DNA from 2 places in the Exiguobacterium sp. SH1S21 genome. Region 2 is predicted to be linked to the other one. Evidence: a T-box and tRNA genes for the amino acid it is inferred to sense, from the RefSeq annotation. Region 2 holds a T-box; the other holds one or more tRNA genes.
What was found. A T-box is a leader RNA that pairs with one kind of tRNA and senses whether it is charged. The one in region 2 lies ahead of argS (arginine--tRNA ligase), so its partner is inferred to be a tRNA-Arg.
Positions count from the first base shown of each region.

Region 1: it has a tRNA-Arg gene. The T-box ahead of argS (arginine--tRNA ligase) is inferred to sense a tRNA for this amino acid. The anticodon was not compared.

Region 1 covers NZ_SJUY01000008.1:41,062-50,600, forward strand. Annotated here, with positions in the region: gene EVJ24_RS11370 (tetratricopeptide repeat protein) at 1-762, shown strand, start outside; gene trxB (thioredoxin-disulfide reductase) at 831-1,784, shown strand; gene rapZ (RNase adapter RapZ) at 1,909-2,781, shown strand; gene EVJ24_RS11385 (gluconeogenesis factor YvcK family protein) at 2,783-3,778, shown strand; gene whiA (DNA-binding protein WhiA) at 3,804-4,757, shown strand; gene EVJ24_RS11395 (hypothetical protein) at 4,844-5,080, shown strand; gene EVJ24_RS11400 (DUF2179 domain-containing protein) at 5,174-5,689, shown strand; gene EVJ24_RS11405 (hypothetical protein) at 5,825-6,190, shown strand; gene EVJ24_RS11410 (MerR family transcriptional regulator) at 6,248-6,943, shown strand; gene clpP (ATP-dependent Clp endopeptidase proteolytic subunit ClpP) at 6,984-7,598, opposite strand; tRNA gene EVJ24_RS11420 (tRNA-Arg) at 7,713-7,785, opposite strand; gene EVJ24_RS11425 (RNA polymerase factor sigma-54) at 7,911-9,050, shown strand; gene EVJ24_RS11430 (glutaredoxin family protein) at 9,052-9,309, shown strand; gene EVJ24_RS11435 (sugar-binding transcriptional regulator) at 9,422-9,539, shown strand, end outside.
Region 2 covers NZ_SJUY01000012.1:13,897-23,435, forward strand. Annotated here, with positions in the region: gene EVJ24_RS13710 (GGDEF domain-containing protein) at 1-1,632, opposite strand, end outside; T-box leader at 1,789-2,000, shown strand; gene argS (arginine--tRNA ligase) at 2,054-3,736, shown strand; gene EVJ24_RS13720 (cytidine deaminase) at 3,922-4,344, opposite strand; gene EVJ24_RS13725 (hypothetical protein) at 4,869-5,309, shown strand; gene EVJ24_RS13730 (metallophosphoesterase family protein) at 5,393-5,971, opposite strand; gene EVJ24_RS13735 (YajQ family cyclic di-GMP-binding protein) at 5,968-6,459, opposite strand; gene pulA (type I pullulanase) at 6,529-8,523, shown strand; gene EVJ24_RS13745 (YycC family protein) at 8,539-8,703, opposite strand; gene EVJ24_RS13750 (hypothetical protein) at 8,843-9,539, shown strand, end outside.

The DNA.
Region 1 (9,539 bases), on a different contig from region 2:
CTGTCGGTCCCGCTCACACGCGTCCGTCCGATCCAATTTGAATTGCGCTACAAGCTCGCTACGACGCTAGCTCTCGTCGGCCAGTACGACCATGCCTACGAAGAACTGCGTCTATTGAAAGAACGCGGCTTCCGTGGCGACTCACTGTTCGGGCATTGGCTCAGCGTATCCGCCTACAAGACAGGACGTTCTGAAGAAGCGGCTACCTATTTGAACAGTGACGAGTTGAAACAGTTTGAAGAGAAAAATCCGTTCGACATTCGCGACAACCTCGAGTTCCGCTCGGCGCTCGTCCAAGGTCTGCGCCAAGAGGAAGACACGGCCCGCATCGAGATCATTCGGATCATCTCAAAGCTCGCCGATGACGAAGCGTTCGAGGCGCTCGCCTTGACGAACGGATTGACCGACAACGAGACGGTGATCTCGTTCGCCGAAAAGTGTCGCGCTGAAATTTGCGGTTCTCCGTTCACGGGCGACGCCCGGATCGAACGAGGATACGCCGCGCTCGTTCTCGCCGAAACAGAAGTGACGGAAGCAGAGCAGATGAGCCTCGACGGCGATTTCTATGAGCGCTTCTCGCGACTGCTGCTAGCGGGAGAAACGTTCGAAGACGTCACGACATCGGCCGCGGCGCTCGTCTGGATGTTTTACGCGAAACGCGAATCACTCCTGCTCGAGGAATGCGCTGATACGTTCGGCATCTCGGTCGACACGCTCACCGGGACGATCAAAGCGTTCAAGCAGACACTCGAGCAAGCATAAAGATAGACGATACCTCCCTAGGTTTCTTATACTGAAGTCAATCAATTTCATGCAGAGGTGGAATCACTATGACAGAAGAAAAAATCTATGACGTCATTATCATCGGGGCCGGCCCAGCCGGAATGACGGCGGCACTTTACGCGTCGCGTGCCAATTTGTCGACACTTATGATTGAACGAGGCATCCCAGGTGGACAGATGGCGAACACGGAAGATATCGAAAACTATCCAGGTTACGACAGCATTCTCGGTCCTGACCTATCTCAAAAAATGTTTGACCATTCGAAAGCGTTCGGTGCGGAGTACGCGTATGGCGATGTCCAAAGCATCTCGGACGAAACCGAATATAAAGTCGTCCACGCCCATAACCGTGACTACAAGGCACGCGCCATCATCCTCGCGTCAGGGGCGCAGTATAAAAAAATCGGCGTACCGGGCGAAGAAGAGCTCGGCGGCCGCGGTGTATCCTACTGTGCGGTCTGTGACGGTGCGTTCTTCAAAGGGAAAAACTTGTTCGTCATCGGCGGCGGCGACTCTGCTGTCGAAGAAGGCGTGTTCTTGACGCGCTTCGCGGACAAAGTGACGATCGTCCACCGTCGCGATGAGCTACGGGCTCAGAAGATCCTGCAAAAACGTGCGTTCGACAACCCGAAAGTCGACTTCATCTGGAACCACACGTTGAAAGAAATCGTGGAAGCAGACGGTAAAGTCGGCGGCGCCCGTCTCGTCAGCACGATCGACGGCACGGAGTCGGAGCATGAGATCGATGGCGTGTTCATCTACATCGGGATGAACCCGATCACTGGATTCGTCAAAGACCTCGGCATTTTGAACGAACAAGGCTATATCGTCACGAACGAAGCGATGGAGACGACGATCCCTGGGATCTTCGCAGCCGGAGACGTTCGCGACAAGACGCTCCGTCAAGTCGTCACAGCGACGAACGACGGGTCGATCGCCGCTCAAAACGCGCAACATTTCATCGAGGGTCTCCTCGAGAAATTACAAGAACAAAACGCGTGACCAAGGCAGAAGGGATTGCGGGCAACCGCAATCCCTTCTCTTTTTTTCGGGCGTTCGTTATACTGAGGATAGAAGAGAGCTGAACACACGGCTCGGTTGTCAAATTTAAGGGGGCGTCAGCGACATGGAAGACTTTAAAGGATTAGAAGAATTGATCATCATCAGCGGGATGAGTGGGGCTGGTAAATCGGTCGCAATGAATAGTTTTGAGGACCTCGGCTATTTTTGCGTCGATAACTTGCCGCCGGTTTTGTTGCCGCAGCTGATCGATGTCATCAGTTCGGTCCGTCCGAAGATCGCGGTCGCGATCGACACGCGCACGCCGGACTTCATCGATAGCTTGTTCATCGTCATCGATGATCTCGAACAAAAGAACGTGCACCCGCATCTGCTCTACCTCGACACACGGGACGAAGTGCTCGTCCGTCGTTATAAAGAGACGCGCCGGTCGCATCCTCTCGCCCCGGAAGACGCACCGCTCGTCGGCATCAAAATGGAGCGCTCGCTGCTCGAAGGGTTCCGTGACCGGGCCCACACGCTCTACGATACGAGCGACTTGAAGCCACAAATGCTCAAAGACCGGATCTTGCTCCAGTTCAACGAAGAGCGGATCCCGTTCACCGTCAACTTCATGTCGTTCGGCTTTAAGCACGGCGTGCCGCTCGACATCGACTTGTTGTTCGACGTCCGCTTCATCACGAACCCGTTCTACATCCCGGAGCTCAGGCCGCTCACTGGGCAGACGGAAGAAGTTCAAAATTACGTCATGTCGCATCCTGAGGCGCGAGCGTTTTATAAAAAAGTGATCGATATGCTCGAGTTCCTGTTGCCGCAATATAAGCGGGAAGGGAAAACGCAAGTTGTCGTCGCTTTCGGTTGTACGGGCGGGAAGCACCGTTCGATCACGTTCGCTGAAAAAGTATCGGCCCATTTCGCCGAGCGCTACAACGTCAAGACCGTCCATCGCGACCTCGTCCACGCGACGAAGGAGAAGTAAGATGAGACGCGAGAGAAAAGTTGTCGCAATCGGTGGCGGGACGGGTCTATCGACGCTCGTCCGTGGTCTCAAGCATTATCCGCTTGCAATCACGGCGATTGTCACGGTCGGGGATGACGGCGGCAGCTCGGGACGGCTCCGCGACGAGTTCCATATGCTACCGCCCGGAGATATCCGTAACGTCATCTTGGCGTTATCTGAAGTCGAGCCGCTCATGGACCGCATCTTACAGTATCGGTTCGACAGCGGTTACGGGCTCGAGGGGCATTCGCTCGGCAACTTGATGTTGACGGCGGCGACACATATTTGTGAAGGATCGTTCGTCAAGGCGATCGACGTACTGTCGCAACTTTTGAACGCCCAAGGGAAGGTCTTGCCGGTCACGGAGACGCTCATGACGCTCGCCGCTGAATTTGAGGACGGGACGATCGTCAAAGGCGAATCAAAGATCCCGCTCGTCGGAAAAGCGATCAAGCGCATGTTCTTGCTTGAAGAAGGCATCAAAGCAGCACCGGGTGTCGTCGAAGCGATTGAACAGGCGGATGTGATTGTCCTAGGTCCGGGAAGCCTGTATACGAGCATCATTCCGAACTTGTTGATCCCGGAAGTGCGCGACGCCATCGTCCGTGCCGGCGTCCCGATCGTCTATATTTGTAACGTCATGACGCAACCAGGTGAGACGCAAGGCTACGACGCGATGCGGCATTTGAAGTCGGTCGAGGCGTACCTCGGGAAGTCGACGGTCGATACGATCGTCGTCAACAACGAACCGATTGAAGATATTTATTTAGAGCGCTACCTCGAAGACGGATCGGAAGAAGTCCGGTTCGATCGGAAGAAGCTCCGCAACTATGGCACGAACGTGCTCGCCGGGGACATCGTCGACTATAACCGGGACTATATCCGTCACGATTCGGACGCGATTGCCGGGCTCGTCATGCAACGCGTGCTGCGGATCAAGAAACCACGCTCGTACCAGGAGCTTGAACTGAAATAGCAGGAATGGAAAGGAGGGGACCGAGATGAGCTTTGCCTCAGAGGTGAAAAAAGAACTGACGCAACTCGACGTCACCGATGCCGAGGCGAAAGCGGAATTGTCCGCGCTCGTCCGCATGAACGGTGTCATCTCGCTCGCTTTAGGACGGGGGATGACGCTTGACGTCTCGACCGAGAACGCCGCGATCGCGCGCCGCATCTACTCCCTCATGAAACGTCTGTACGACCATCACTTGGATCTGTTCGTCCGGAAGAAAATGCGGTTGAAGAAGAACAACGTCTACATCGTCCGTGTCTCGCAACGTGCCGAGACGATGCTCCGTGACTTAGAGATCCTCGGGGAGAACTATGAGATGATCCGGACACTCAACTCGGATATGACGCGCAACCAGAACCTGGCCCGCGCTTACTTGCGTGGTGCGTTCCTCGCCGGGGGATCGATCAACCATCCGAAGACGTCGTCGTATCATCTAGAGGTGTACAGTCTGTATGAGAACCATAACCAGGCGCTCCGTGACCTCGCCAACCGCTTCGGCTTGAACGCAAAGACGCTCGAGCGGAAAAAAGGACATATCCTCTACATCAAAGAGAGCGAGAAGATCTCCGACTTCCTTAAACTGATCGGGGCGACGCGCGGTATGCTCGATTTTGAGGACGCCCGCATCATCAAAGACATGCGCAACTCGGTCAATCGGCTCGTCAACTGTGAGACGGCGAACTTGAACAAGACGGTCGGGGCGGCGCTCCGGCAAGTCGAGAATATCAAGTATCTCGAACGGACGGTCGGGCTTGAAGTTTTACCGGTCAAGCTCCGTGAGATCGCCGAGCTTCGGGTCACCCATCAAGACGTGTCGCTCCAAGAACTCGGGGAGATGCTCGAGACGGGACCGATCTCGAAGTCGGGCATCAACCACCGGCTTCGCAAAATCGACCAGATTGCAGAGAAAGTTCGCAGCGGCGAAGAAATCGGGTCATCCTGACACCGGTTGCGCCAAAAGCATTCTTCCTATATAATTAGCAATTGTGTATAGGAATTTGAAATGTAAACTAAAGGAGCTTCAACATTATGTCGAATGCAAAGAAAAGACTCTCGCTCACGATTGACGCTGAGCTAGACCGGGTCATCACGGACCGGGCCAAAGAAATCGGGATTCCGAAAAGTGCGCTCGTGACATTCGCGACAAGCCTCTTCCTCAACCAGTTACGTGCTGAAGAGATGTTGTCGGGCGATACGAACGCGATTTACCAAGTTATCCGTAAAGACTATGAACTGCTCACGAGCGTTGATAATTTAAGCAAATGAGAAAAGGGCTGACCGCGGTCAGCCTTTTTTGGTTGCATCTGTGACAAAAATTTGGAATAGTGGAGTTACTGAATCGAAATGGAGGTCGAACGTATGGGGCAAATTATGCTCATCCTATTGTTACAACTACTTTACGTTCCGGTGCTGACGCTACGGACGATCATGCTCGTCAAAGGGAAAACGGTGATTGCGGGATTGTTTGGGACGCTCGAGACGCTCATCTATATCTTCGCGCTCGGCATCGTCTTCCAAGATTTGACGACGCTCGGGATGATTGTGTATGCGGTCGGGTTCGGTCTCGGTATTCTTCTCGGAGGCTTCGTCGAGCGGAAACTTGCGATCGGCTACAACATGATCCAAGTCCACACGCAAGAGTTTCCGGCCGAGCTCATCCAAAAGATGCGCGACAGCGGTTACGGTGTGACACATTACCAAGGACAAGGCCGGGACGGGGTCCGGTATCGCCTTGACGTCTTGGCGGCACGGACGCGGATGAAGGATTTGCGCCAAATGGTCGAAGAGTATGAGCCGAAGGCGTTCCTCGTCGCGTTCGACCCGGTCGACTTCAAAGGTGGATATATGTTGAAAGGGCTACGACGCCCGAAATGAACGGAAGGCTCACGAAAGTGGGTCTTTTTTTGTGGAGTGGGGAATAGACAGGGAAAGGAGATGAGTGCGTTGAAGCGAAAAGGGCGATGGGTGTTGGTGATCGGGTTACTGGTAGTCGGGGGAGGATTGCTCGCGATGTCTTTTTGGAAAACAGAATCGTCGCTACGCCCGCCACTGCCGACGGTCCGGGTCGGTTCAGTGACCGCCGAAGTGAGACAGTCGACGTTTTGTTGGTCCGATCAGGGACAAGGGGTATGTGAAGACCACGGGTTACCGGGAGCGGACGACCTGCAGCTCGTCCCGGTCAAACCGGGTGATGCGATCGACGTGACGTTCCACGCCGAGCCGTCGAACTTTTCATTCAATCAGATTGTCGACGGGGAACTCGTCCCGTCCGAGCAAGTCGTTCCCGATGAACCCGGCGTCTATTTGTTCGAGACGGGCGGGGACTGGGCACAAGGCGACAGCCGTTACGTGTTCGGCGTCGAGGTGGAGGAATAAAAGAGTTGACCTGTCCGTTACGGACGGCTTTAACATAAACGAGAAGGGGGAACGCCAATGATTCAAATCGGAAAAGTTGTCCATCTAACGGGGTTGTCAATTAAAGCGATAAAGTGGTATGAAGCGAAAGGGCTCGTCCAGCCGACTCGTTTAGACAATCAGTATCGGTTATACGGAATAGAAGAAATAAGACGCTTGAACGAAATCAAGTTATTGCGGCAAATAGGCATTTCGCTCGAACAGATTCAGACCGCAGGAAGTGTGAGCGAGTTACTTGAAGGCAGGCTTGATGAAGTCCAACGTGAAATCGAGGCGTTGCGACAAATCGAGCAACAAATCGAATGGATGCAAACAGGAGGGAATCAAATGAATGTTCGCTATGAGACATGGGAGCAACCTAAAGTTGTGAACGGGTACGTATCCGAACTCACAGCAATCTCGGTCGTATGGGAAAAACTAAATCCAGAGCTGACGACAAACGAGTCGTACGGTGTCTGTTTGCCGAAAGAAGAAGCTTATCTGGCAGGCATGACCGAACCCGTACATGGGAAGGGTGCCCGACAAGTCGAATTGTCGGCAGGACGTTACCTGGTCGCAACGGTCGAAGGGGGGATCCCGGCCATTCCATCGACGTACGATCAACTTTTGGCTTTGCCGGATGTGACGTTGCGTGATGCAGTCGATTTTGAGCGCTATATCCATGGGCAAGAAGGGGCCGATGATTTGATTGAGATTTGGTTACCGATCCAATAAAAAAAGCACCTTTCCCGAAGCTGGGAAAGGTGCTTTTGGTTTAACGTGTCATGACTTTATCGATGAGACCGTAGTTGCTCGCCTCTTCAGCTGACATGAAGTAGTCGCGCTCTGTGTCGCGCTCGATGACTTCAAGCGGCTGTCCTGTGTTGTCGGACATGATTTGGTTCAACTTCTCACGCATCTTGATGATTCGTTCAGCGTGGATTTTAATGTCCGACGCTTGACCTTGTGTTCCGCCGAGCGGTTGGTGGATCATGATCTCCGCGTTTGGAAGCGCGAAGCGTTTACCTTTTTCACCGGCTTGGAGCAAGAAGGCACCCATCGATGCGGCCATTCCGATACAGATTGTCGATACGTTCGGCTTGATGAAGTTCATCGTGTCGTAGATCGCCATTCCGGAAGTGATCGAGCCACCCGGGCTGTTGATGTAGAGTGAGATGTCCTTATCTGGGTCCTCAGCTGCAAGGAAAAGAAGCTGGGCGACGATCGAGTTGGCGACGTTGTCGTCGATCGCGCTTCCGAGAAGAATGATCCGGTCTTTAAGCAAGCGTGAGTAAATGTCATACGCGCGTTCCCCGCGACCTGTTTGTTCGATAACTGTTGGAATTAACATTGAATTTGCCTCCTTGTATGTATCGTGTAAACCTATCATAACCGTTATAGTCAATGTTGGTCAAACGATAGTCTTTGTTTCTCACATATTCCACCGTTCGACCAATTATAAACGACAAAAGAGGCCAGGCATCTGCCTGACCTCTTGATTTGATACACCCGGAGAGATTTGAACTCCCGACACCTGGCACCGGAAACCAGTGCTCTATCCCCTGAGCTACGGGTGCATGTTCTCTGACACGATTTATTATACAATTGTTTTTTTGAAAAAGCAATCCTGTTGTTATGTCTTTTTTTTGCAAGCGCGTTCGGCGACCATTCGTTACAATTAGAAGTGAGAGGGGTGTGACCGATGCAACGGCAAGAACAGCAACAACTGCAGAAGCTTCAGCTGACACAAGACATGGTCCGGCGTCTGCCGGTTCTTGAGGCGGACCGGGTCGCGCTCGAGTGGCAGCTCTCCCGGTTGGCTAAACGAAACGCGCACATCACAACGGGCGGTACGGTCGAATGGATTGCGGACGCGGCGGGCGGTTTTGAAGCACGGCTATTTGAACAGATTGACGAAGGAAGCGGGACCGAGGCCCAAAAACAGCTTCAAAAACAACTCGTCATGGCGCTCGACCATCGCGGGCTACTGCCGGAGACCGATGCCGTCCTCGCGAAGCGATTCGGTGTCGAGATGGCGGACGTCGATCTGGCCCGGCGCGCACTGTTATTTTTAGAGCCGACCGGGATCGGTGCGATTTCAGAACATGACTGCCAATACCGTCACGCAATCGAGCATGACGATCCACACGTGCTCGACGTATTCGAGGCGCTTGACGCAAAGGTCGAGCATATAGCGGACAAGCTCGGGATGACGACCGACGAATACGAGCGAATCAGCCGAATCGTCGCCACACTCCCGAGGACACCAATATTATATGAAGAAACCGAGCATATTCTGCCCGAACTCGAGGTCGTCGTTCAAGACGGGGAACTCATCACGACGTGGTTCAGCCCGATGATCGCCTTAGACGTCGGTTCGGACCGGGAGGCGAAGTGGTGGCAAGAGACGCTCGCGATGCGCGCAGAGACGCTCCGCTCCGTGTGGGCCGTCATCGAGCGACGCCAGGCAGACTGGCTCCATGGGCAGCTCGTCCTGCATCCGCTCACACGAAAAGAAGTCGCCATCGAGATCGGCAAGCATGAGTCCACGGTCGGCCGCGCGATTCAAGGCAAGTACGCCAAGACCGCGGGCGGCGTGATGGAGTGGCGTCACTTCTTCGTCCGCGCCACGTACCACGGCCAAGCCCCGTTCATGATTAAACGGGCGCTCGCCGAGCTGATCCAACAAGAGACGGCGCCTTTGAGCGACCAGGCGCTCACCGAGGAGCTGGCCCAGATTGGCTACACCGTGACGCGGCGGACGGTCGCGAATTATCGCGAGGCGCTAGGTTTTGGCAATTCGCGGGAGCGGGAAAGACAGTTATGGAAAGGGGAGACGTGACATGGTACTGACGTTATATCGCCGGGAGAACTGCTCGCTTTGTGAGGAGGCGCTCGTCATGCTCGAATGGCTACAGGAAGATTATCCGTTCGAGCTCGAGCAAATCGACATCACGGGTGACGCGTTGCTTGAAGAAAAATATTTATTTGAGATTCCCGTCGTTGTACATGAAGGAACCCTTATCAGTCAAGGGCGATACGATGATGAGAAAGTTGAAGAATTTGTTAAGTATACGCTTACATCGAAAAAAAACGTTTGAAGGGGTTGCCAGACGGTAAGGTGATTGGTAAGATGAACTCGTAGCGGTGGGACGTAAAAATAAAAGCGGGACAAATTTTGTCCACACTTTAAGTCGAGGGGGAATGAGCATGATCCAGCAACTGATTCAAGTTCAGAAGCAAATCGTCCCTGACCTGCTCGACACGCTCCGACATCGTTATGACATCTTACATTATGTCCGGCTCATGCAGCCAATCGGCCGCCGGACGT
Region 2 (9,539 bases):
CTTGCCGCCGACGTAAAGAGCCCGGTCAGCGTTACGGATCGTATCGTCAAGCCGTTTGTCGCCGAACGCTTGAATCGTATCGACACCGATCGAGGCGGTCACGGGAATATCGACCCCATCGACACGGAACGGCTTATCTTCAATCTTCTGCCGAATCCGTTCGGCGATATCGACGGCTTGGTCGACGTCGCAATGATTGAGCAGCAAGATGAACTCCTCGCCCCCGTAACGGGCCGCAAAGTCATCGGTCCGGAGCACTTGCCGGATTCGCCGCCCGAACTCTTGGAGCACGTTGTCTCCGACTTGGTGACCGTGCGTGTCATTGATTTTTTTAAAGAAGTCGATGTCGAGCATCGCGACCGAGATCGGGTACATCGAGCCGTCCGAGATTTGTTGAATCCCATACTCGTAGAACGCGCGCGCGTTGGCGAGCAGCGTCAAGCTATCGGTGCGGCTTTCCGTGTATAGGCGGTCGCGTTCGTGGCATCGGCTGATCGTTCGGTTGAACGATTTCAACAGTTTTACCATCTCGTTTTGAATGATGGGCGGATAGCCATAGACGTGTTCACCGATCATGACGATACGTGTCCGAATCCCGTCAATCTCTTCTGACTGGACCGAGATGAAGCTGTGGTAATCGTCATGAAACGCATCTGACAACGCTGCGTCCCATTCGAAGCGCATCTCATAATCGACAGACTTGGCGTGTGGATGGCGCGCATCCATCAAGTCGAAGACGAGCGGACGGTCGATCGGCTGTCGCGTCAACAAATCGAAATAGAGCGTTCGGTCGAACAGGACGAACTCGACAAACCCTTTATCATATTGGTTGAGGCGTTCACATTGACTCAAGAACACTTCAATCGCCTGGGCCTCGCTTTGAGATAGGGAGACGGCCTCTTTCGCTTCATCGTACTGTTCGATCAATGACTTGAACGCGTCTTGGCGCCCTTTTTGAATCATCAACCGCTTAATAAAGAACGTGAGGGCGGCCGCAATGCTGCTGACGACGAGCAAGTTTGTCTCACGGAAAAACGACGCGGCAAAGATGAAGACGAAACTGACGATATATGTGTAAAAAGCGATGTTCAGAAAATCTCGGACCGGAATATCAACGCGGAACCACCAGCCGACTTGATATTTTTGGACAATCGTGTTCAAGATGATGGCGCTGATCAGACCAAGGAGCGGGACAAACGAATCCTGCGAATAGAAGCCAAGACCGGTCTCACCGCCGAGTGCCAAGTAAACACTTGCCGGGATGGCGATTTCTAAAAATGACGTGATCGCGTTCCAAGGATAAGTGAACCGGAAGCGGCGGAGCGCGACGCGCGGTTTTAAGTTGGCGAACTGAAAGACGAGGAGTCCAATTTGGTTGACGAGGAGCGCCGTCTCAAAATCAAAGAATAAAAAGATGATGAGGACGATGCTTTCTGAAAACGTGAAATAGACGCCTTTCCGTTCAATCGAGTCCATTTGGAAAATGATGACGAGCAGCGCGATCAAGATGAACGGAAGCGGCTCGATCGCCGGAACATCAAGGACACCGGTTGTAAACAAAGTGATGGTCAGTAAAACGATCAAACTCCAAATGCTCCAACCGAGGACGGACATCTTGCGAAAATGATTCATAGTTCCCTCCTGTGTGGGAAAAGTCTTCTCATATGTATGGTAGGAGATTCGGCACGGTTGCGCCCGAGTCCTGCCTATTCATCATAATGGCTGAATTCTAGCATTGAGTCTACATCAAATATCCTCTATAATGAAGTTGCTTTTCAACCACATAGACGAAAGTCGATGAAAAAGAGAGTAACGATCGTTTAGTCAACAAAGCGACCTAGGGATTGGTGAGAGCCTAGGCTGACAAACATCGCGAAACGCACTTTTGAGATGCTATCCGAAGCGAGTAGGCGTAGCCGGGGGCCCCCCGTTATCACCGTTAAAGTGGTCTGTGTAAAACAGGCAAGAAGAGTGGTACCGCGGGCCAACCCGTCTCTTTGCATCTGTGCAAAGGGCGTTTTTTTTATGACTAGATTTGAAGGAGGAAATTTACATGAGTTATGAACGCAAGTATGCGGAGGCTCTGTCACGTGTCATCGGTGACGAACTCACGCTCGACCAGATTGAGGCATTGATTGAAAAACCAAAACATGAGGCGCACGGGGATCTCGCGTTCCCATGCTTCCAACTCGCCAAGGCGTACCGGAAAGCGCCGGTCATGATTGCGACTGACATCGCCGGTGAATTGAACGACGAACTGTTCACAAAAGTTGAAGCGGCCGGTCCATACGTGAACGTCTTCTTGAGCCGTGGCGTCGTCTCGCAGGAAATCATTAACGTGGTTCTCGACGAGCAAGCGGATTACGCAACGCATGCAACACGCAACGAGACGATTGTCACGGACTTCTCATCACCGAACATCGCCAAACCGTTCTCGATGGGGCACTTGCGCTCGACGGTCATCGGTAACGCCATCAACCAGATCGCCCGCAAAAACGGCTATAACGTCGTCGGTGTCAACCACCTCGGCGACTGGGGTACACAATTCGGGAAACTCATGGTCGCTTATAAGAAGTGGGGCGATGAGGAAGCGGTCCGGGCAAATCCGATCGCTGAGCTCTTAAAGCTATACGTTCACTTCCATGAAGAAGCGAAAACCCAACCTGAGCTTGAAGACGAGGGCCGTGCTTGGTTCAAAAAGCTCGAGGACGGTAACGTTGAAGCGACCGAACTGTGGACATGGTTCCGTGACGAGTCGCTCAAAGAGTTCCAAAAAGTATACGATCTCCTCGGTGTCGAGTTCGACAGCTTCCACGGTGAAGCGTTCTACAACGACAAGATGGACCGGATCGTCGCCATGCTCGAAGAGAAGAACCTGCTCGTCGAGAGTGAAGGGGCGATGGTCGTCTCGCTTGAAGACGAGAACTTGCCACCTTGCCTGATCAAAAAGAAAGACGGCGCGACGCTTTACGCGACACGTGACTTGGCTGCGGCCGTCTATCGTCATGAGACGTACAACTTCGTCCAAGCGAACTACGTCGTCGGTGGCGAGCAGGCGCTCCACTTCAAACAGTTGTTCTCGGTACTACGCAAGCTCGGTTACGACTTCGTCGACGGCATGCACCACGTACCGTTCGGCTTGATCTTGCAAGAAGGGAAGAAGATGTCGACACGTAAAGGCCGCATCGTCCTGCTTGAAGAAGTATTGAAAGAAGCGATCGAGAAAGCGCAAGCTAACATCGAACAGAAGAACCCTGAGCTTCCAAACGCAGAGAACGTGGCTCGTATGGTCGGCGTCGGCGCCGTCATCTTCCACGATTTGAAGAATGAGCGCATCAACAACATCGAGTTCGACCTCGACAGCATGCTCAAGTTCGAAGGGGAGACGGGACCTTACGTGCAGTACACGAACGCACGGGCGAACTCGCTCCTCCGTAAAGGCAACTACGACGGTTCGACGTTCGCAGGTGCGGACGATGACCACACGTGGGGCGTCGTGACGATGCTCAACGCGTTCCCACACGTCATCACGCGTGCCCATGAGCGCCGTGAGCCGTCGATCATCAGCCGTTACGTCCTCGACTTGGCGCAATCGTTCAACAAGTATTACGGCCACGTCCGTGTGCTTGAAGAAGATGCGGGCAAACAATCGCGTCTCGCGCTCGTCAAAGCCGTGACGATCGTCTTGACGGAAGGACTCCGTTTGATCGGTGTCCAAGCTCCAGAAGAAATGTAAATAAAAATATTCCGAACGCTGAAGTGACCTCTGAAAGTTAGACACGGTTATTTCATTTAGGCTGCGTGAACGAACTGGGTCCGGTACTACACCGGGCTCAGTTTTAATTTTGCCTTGATTCATCTTGCATTATTGTAATCATCTATATAAACGTGAAAAGGGATGAATTCATCCCTTTTTCATAATCATTTTTCGATTTCCATTCCAATCTCAGGGTATGCTTTTGTCCAATGGAAAGGCTGGATTTCTTCTAATTTTTTGTAGATTAATTCGTTCTTGTCTGAAGTTATTGCCGCCTTTACTTGTGAACCCCAGTAATAAAGTCTTTCTTGGCAGACGCCGCATGGTGTGAGCACTTTGAAGTTAGCGTTTTCATCATCACGAACGACGCATATCGAATGAGTCACTTTAGAGTTTAGCTTATGAGCTTCTAGGATTGCCCCAGTCTCCATACATAATTCGGTTGAAGCGTTAATCACTTCTGGCGATACGCTTATTAGCACATCATCTTGATCCGTATACATAGCTGCAGCACCGCCCCAACCGACAGGGTATCGTTGTTTAATAAATGCTACAGTAGCGTCGTAAAGTTCCTTCTCAATGTTCAAATCAATTTCCTCCTGTAGAAAAATACCATTTTATCCTTCGTGTGAAATGTTATCATATTATTTTTGAGATGGGATTTTCTTCAAGCATCTTGATCTTGTTTTTAATAGTATGGAAGAGATAAAGGTTCAAAGAGTATAAGGTGAAATTGCTATCACTTTCTATGATAGACCAGATAAAGCCTAGCGTTTTCATGATGTCATCAAAAGTGGCATATATTGTGCCATTCTAAGTTGGCGCACGACATCGTTAATAAACGACTTCTTCTAAAGGTAATCCTTTCCAAATGTCGAAAGTTAGTGTATCGGTTTACTTTGATTCAGTTCTTAACGTGATTTATTCACTGATAAGTTAACTCGATTGAGGAGAGGAATAGAAGAATGCTTGAGAAGATATTAAGACGTAGTTGGAACGCATTTTCGGGTCTATTCGTATTGCGATGTTCGGTTCGGTTGACGATTGGCCGAGTGCTTTTCCCCGAAACGAAATACTTCGTTCGTAAGTGCACGTACAAGGAGAGAACCATATGAAAAAAACACTTCAAAAAAAGAGTAAGGAGGCGACATACACAGGTTTATTGATATTTATTGTACTTGTAGTTGCAATCGTTCCGACCCTGATCAATGAGTATAGTGAAATGAAAATTCAACATACAAAACAAGTGTCAACTGAATCTATGACGATGACCAAAGATGAAATATACAAATTGGAACGTCAACAGAGAGAACTAGCAAATCAATATGAAGAAAATCATGAGTGGTTGTACGATGAAATAAAAGACGTAGCACCACTTATAGAGTTTGGCTACGATTTTATGTACGATCACCCTGAGTATGACAAATTAAAAATAACATATCCTAAAACGACATATGAAATTGATGGAAAGAATGTAACTTTTATTTCTAATGAAGGTAAGATTATCCGAGCACATACTCAAGAGGGTTGGGAAAATGTACAAGTAAAATAAATCATCCTTAAAATGAACTGCACCTTCGATTGTTAGATGTGTCTAACAATCGAAGGTGCAGTTCGCATGCGTTCGGAGTGTTTTTATGCCTTCATCCGCGTGACTGTTCGCGTCTTCGTATCATACAGACACCATTCCCGGTCGAAGATGACGGCGCCGACGTTGATGACGTAGCGCTTCTTCTTCAACTTGAACGGTGTCCCGATTTCCCATGGGATCGAGCGTCCTTTCCGGTAAATACCGGGAATATGACTATGCCCGATGAAGACGAGCGGATACTTGCCTTTCTCGACGATCGGCTCCCAGTCGGCGCTCCAATCGATTTGGTGACCATGTAAGAACAGCGCCTCATCGAGCGTCGTCTGTTCAGGCAATAATGAGATGCGGGTCTTGACAGGGTGCGACACGATGAGCACTTCGTCAATCCGTTCTTCTTGATTGCCGCGCAGGCTCGGGAACGTCAAGAGCGCCTCATACTGCTCGTCAAACGTCATGACGTCGGAGACGTCATGAAACCGTTCGTTGCGCCGTTTTTTGCCGATATGGCACTCGTACAAGTCGCCGAGGCAGAGGATGTGCTCGGTCTCGCGCCTGACCGCCTTGAGAACGGCTTTCAAATCATCAAACGAACCGTGCGGGTCACTGATGATGGCGAGTTTCATCGGTAGTTCGTGAACTGGGCATCGACCGATAACTCGAGCTCACGGACGAGTTGCATGACCGCTTGTAGGTCATCCCGTGACTTGGCCGTCACACGAATTTGGTCGTCTTGAATTTGTGATTTCACTTTCAACTTCGACTCTTTGATGGCGTTGTTGATTTTCTTGGCATCGTCTTTATCGATTCCGCTCTTCAACTTGACACGTTGACGGACGGTACCGCCGAGTGCGCGTTCGATTTTTTGGTGGTCGAGGTTTTTCGTCGGCACGCCGCGCTTGATCAACTTCGAGATCATGACGTCTTTTAACTGTTCGAGTTTGTAATCGTCATCTGAGATGAGGACGAGGTCACCGTTATCGAGTGACATCTCACTCTTCGACCCTTTAAAGTCGTAACGGTTCAAAATTTCTTTTTCGGCGATTTGGATCGCGTTTTTCACTTCTTCTAGATTCATTTCTGACACGATATCAAAAGAATTGTCTTTTGCCATGTTTCATCCATCCTTTGTATGGGTTTTGTTATAATGATAGCAGATTTGAAGCAGTGAAGGAGTGAAACGATGGAACATACAATCGATAGACAGACAAATGTAGACTTGGATCACGTTGCGTATCATGGAAAAGACCTTGGGGTGACGTTTAAAAGTGAACTCATCCGTCTGCGGGTGTGGTCGCCGGTAGCCGAGCAAATGACAGTGAAGCTTTATCGTACGGCGCGGGCGCGTAAATTTGACCGCATCGAGCTCGAACGGGCTGAAAAAGGGACATGGATGGTCGAGCTTGACCGGGCGCAATTCGAAGGTCAGTTTTATGTGTTCGAGGCAATCGTTGATGGTAAGCGCATCGAATCCCTCGATCCGTATGCGAAAGTCGTCGGCGTCAACGGGAAGCGGGGCTGCCTGCTCGACCCGTCTTCAATCAACCCGGACCATTGGGTCAAAGAACGTCCGCTCTTCCACTCTTCGCAAGAAGCGGTCATTTATGAAGCACATGTGAGAGATTTGACGAGCCATCCGGACAGCGGTGTCATGCACCGAGGTAAATTCCTCGGGATGACCGAGGCCGGCACGAAGACGAAAAACGGATACCCGACAGCGCTCGACTACATCACAGCGCTCGGCGTGACCCACCTTCAACTCATGCCGTTCTTTGACTACGGTTCGGTCAACGAGTCGCGGGAAAGCGAGTCGAACTATAACTGGGGCTATGACCCGGTCCATTATTTCGCGGTCGAAGGTTCGTACGCCTCGACAGCGGATGACCCGGCCGCCCGGATCCTCGAGTTGAAGGCGATGATCCAAGCGCTCCATGACCGCGGCATCCGCGTCATCATGGACGTCGTGTTCAACCATACGTATGACGCCTTGACGACACCGCTCGGCCAGTTTGTGCCGGACTACTATTATCGATTGAACGAGGACGGGACGCTTGCCGACGGCTCGGCGTGCGGCAACGATACAGCGTCGGAGCGGTTGATGATGCGCAAACTGATCGTCGAATGTGTCTCGTATTGGGCCAAAGAGTTCATGATCGACGGCTTCCGCTTTGATTTGATGGGGCTGCATGACGTCAAGACGATGAACCAGGTCCGCAAAGCACTCGATCGGATTGATCCATCGATCCTCATCACCGGAGAAGGCTGGGATCTCGATACACCACTGGCAGTTCGTAAGAAGGCAAACCAACACAACGCCCGTAAAATGCCACGTATCGCTCAGTTCAACGATGCGATCCGGGACGGAATCCGTGGTGACGTATTCATCGAAGACTTGCCGGGCTGGATCAGCGGCAACGCCGAGCTGACGGCTGACGTGAAGCGCGGGATCGCCGGTGCGGTCACGAGTCAAAGTTTCGCCGATGAGCCGAACCAAGTCGTCAACTACGTCGAATGCCATGACAACTTGACGCTTTGGGACAAACTTGCCGCCGCTAGTCCTGACGACGATGAGACGACGCGCCGCCGCCGTCATCGTCTTGCGACGACGATCGTCCTGCTCAGCCAAGGCATTCCGTTCCTTCATAGCGGGCAAGAGTTTTTCCGCACGAAAGACGGGGATGAGAACAGTTTCAAATCGGGCGAGGTCATCAACCGATTGGACTGGACCCGGGCCGAGCAAGAGACGCCGAGCGTCGAATATGTGAAAGGCTTGATCAACTTACGCAAACAGTATCCGTTGTTCCGTCTCGAGAACACCGAACAGATTCGAAAGCACTTACGTTTCTTTGACGAAGAAGAAGGGATAATCGCCTACGAACTTCATCGTCACGTCGAAGGTTATGTCGAGCGTCATCTCGTCTACCATAACGGACTCGAAGTACCGGTCGACGTGAAGCTGCCAGCAGGCAAGTTCGAAGTTCATGTCGAGGACCATACCGTCAACTTGACGGCGCCACGCCTCGTCGAAGACCGGCACCTCACCGTCGCGCCGCTGTCGACGCTCGTCGTGACAGAACGCCGTCCGGATTACAGCAAGTACGCCGTCGCCGGTGGAGCTGCGCTTGCCATCCTTGGACTTTGGTACGTCGCGAAAAAGCGGAAGAATAAACAAGGGTAACAAAAAAAGGAGACGTCATTCCGTCTCCTTTTCTTCATTCGGTTCGGTCTTGGATGCTTCAAGCTCCATCATCTTCCGAACGAGGATATGTTTTGGCATATGCATGAGTTCTTCAAGCGGTACGTTCAACTTTTTGGCAAGCTCGACCGCCGTCTCGGGAGACAGTTGTAGTGGGCGCATGTGGTTTCTCCTTTCTAAATTCAGGTTTGCTACAGCCAGTATACAGCAAAAACGGACCGAGCGAGAATGTGTCGTGTGAACACATTCAAAATCGATAAACCGTTCGGTCGTTGCTAAGCTGAAACTAGGAAGTGATCAAATGTACAAACAAGTAGCAGACTATCAGTTTCATCAGACGGTTGAATGGTTAGAGCGCGTCGGTGGAGGATGGATGTTGTATTTGGCGCAAACTGGATTTGTCTTTTTCGACGAAACGTTCCAAATCAGATGGGAACTCGAGTGGAAATGGGCACCGTGCGCACTATATATTGAACCACATGGAAAAAAAGCCGTCGCGCTGTTCCGAGACATGCAAACGTATGGAGTCATTGATTTAAAGCAAGGCATGATGGAGTGTCACCCAATCCCAAAAACGTTTCATGACGATTGGTTCAGCAATTTATGTCATTGGCGAGGAGACGATTTATTTCTCTACTCGGCGGAATCTGACATCGTGGCGTTAAACATGACCGACCACACGTTCCGCTATAGCCGCTATGAGGAGACGCCGGAGTTTGGCGCCATCATCGAGTTAGCCTATCATCCGATTTATGATTTTGAGCGGTTCACGGCCCCAGGCCTCGTCACGCTTTACGATGAATTGAATCAGCAATTCATGGTCGAGCAGGTCGAAGCGGGTGAACGATGGACGATTCCTTACGGCGGCGACCGTGATACGGTCATCGTCGACCAGATCGGTGCGACGACAGCAATCACGTCGACGACGTCGTTCCAACTGTTCAAGCGTGACCGTCAACTGTTTGCTTCTGAAGTATGTGCCGAAAGTGAATTATTGA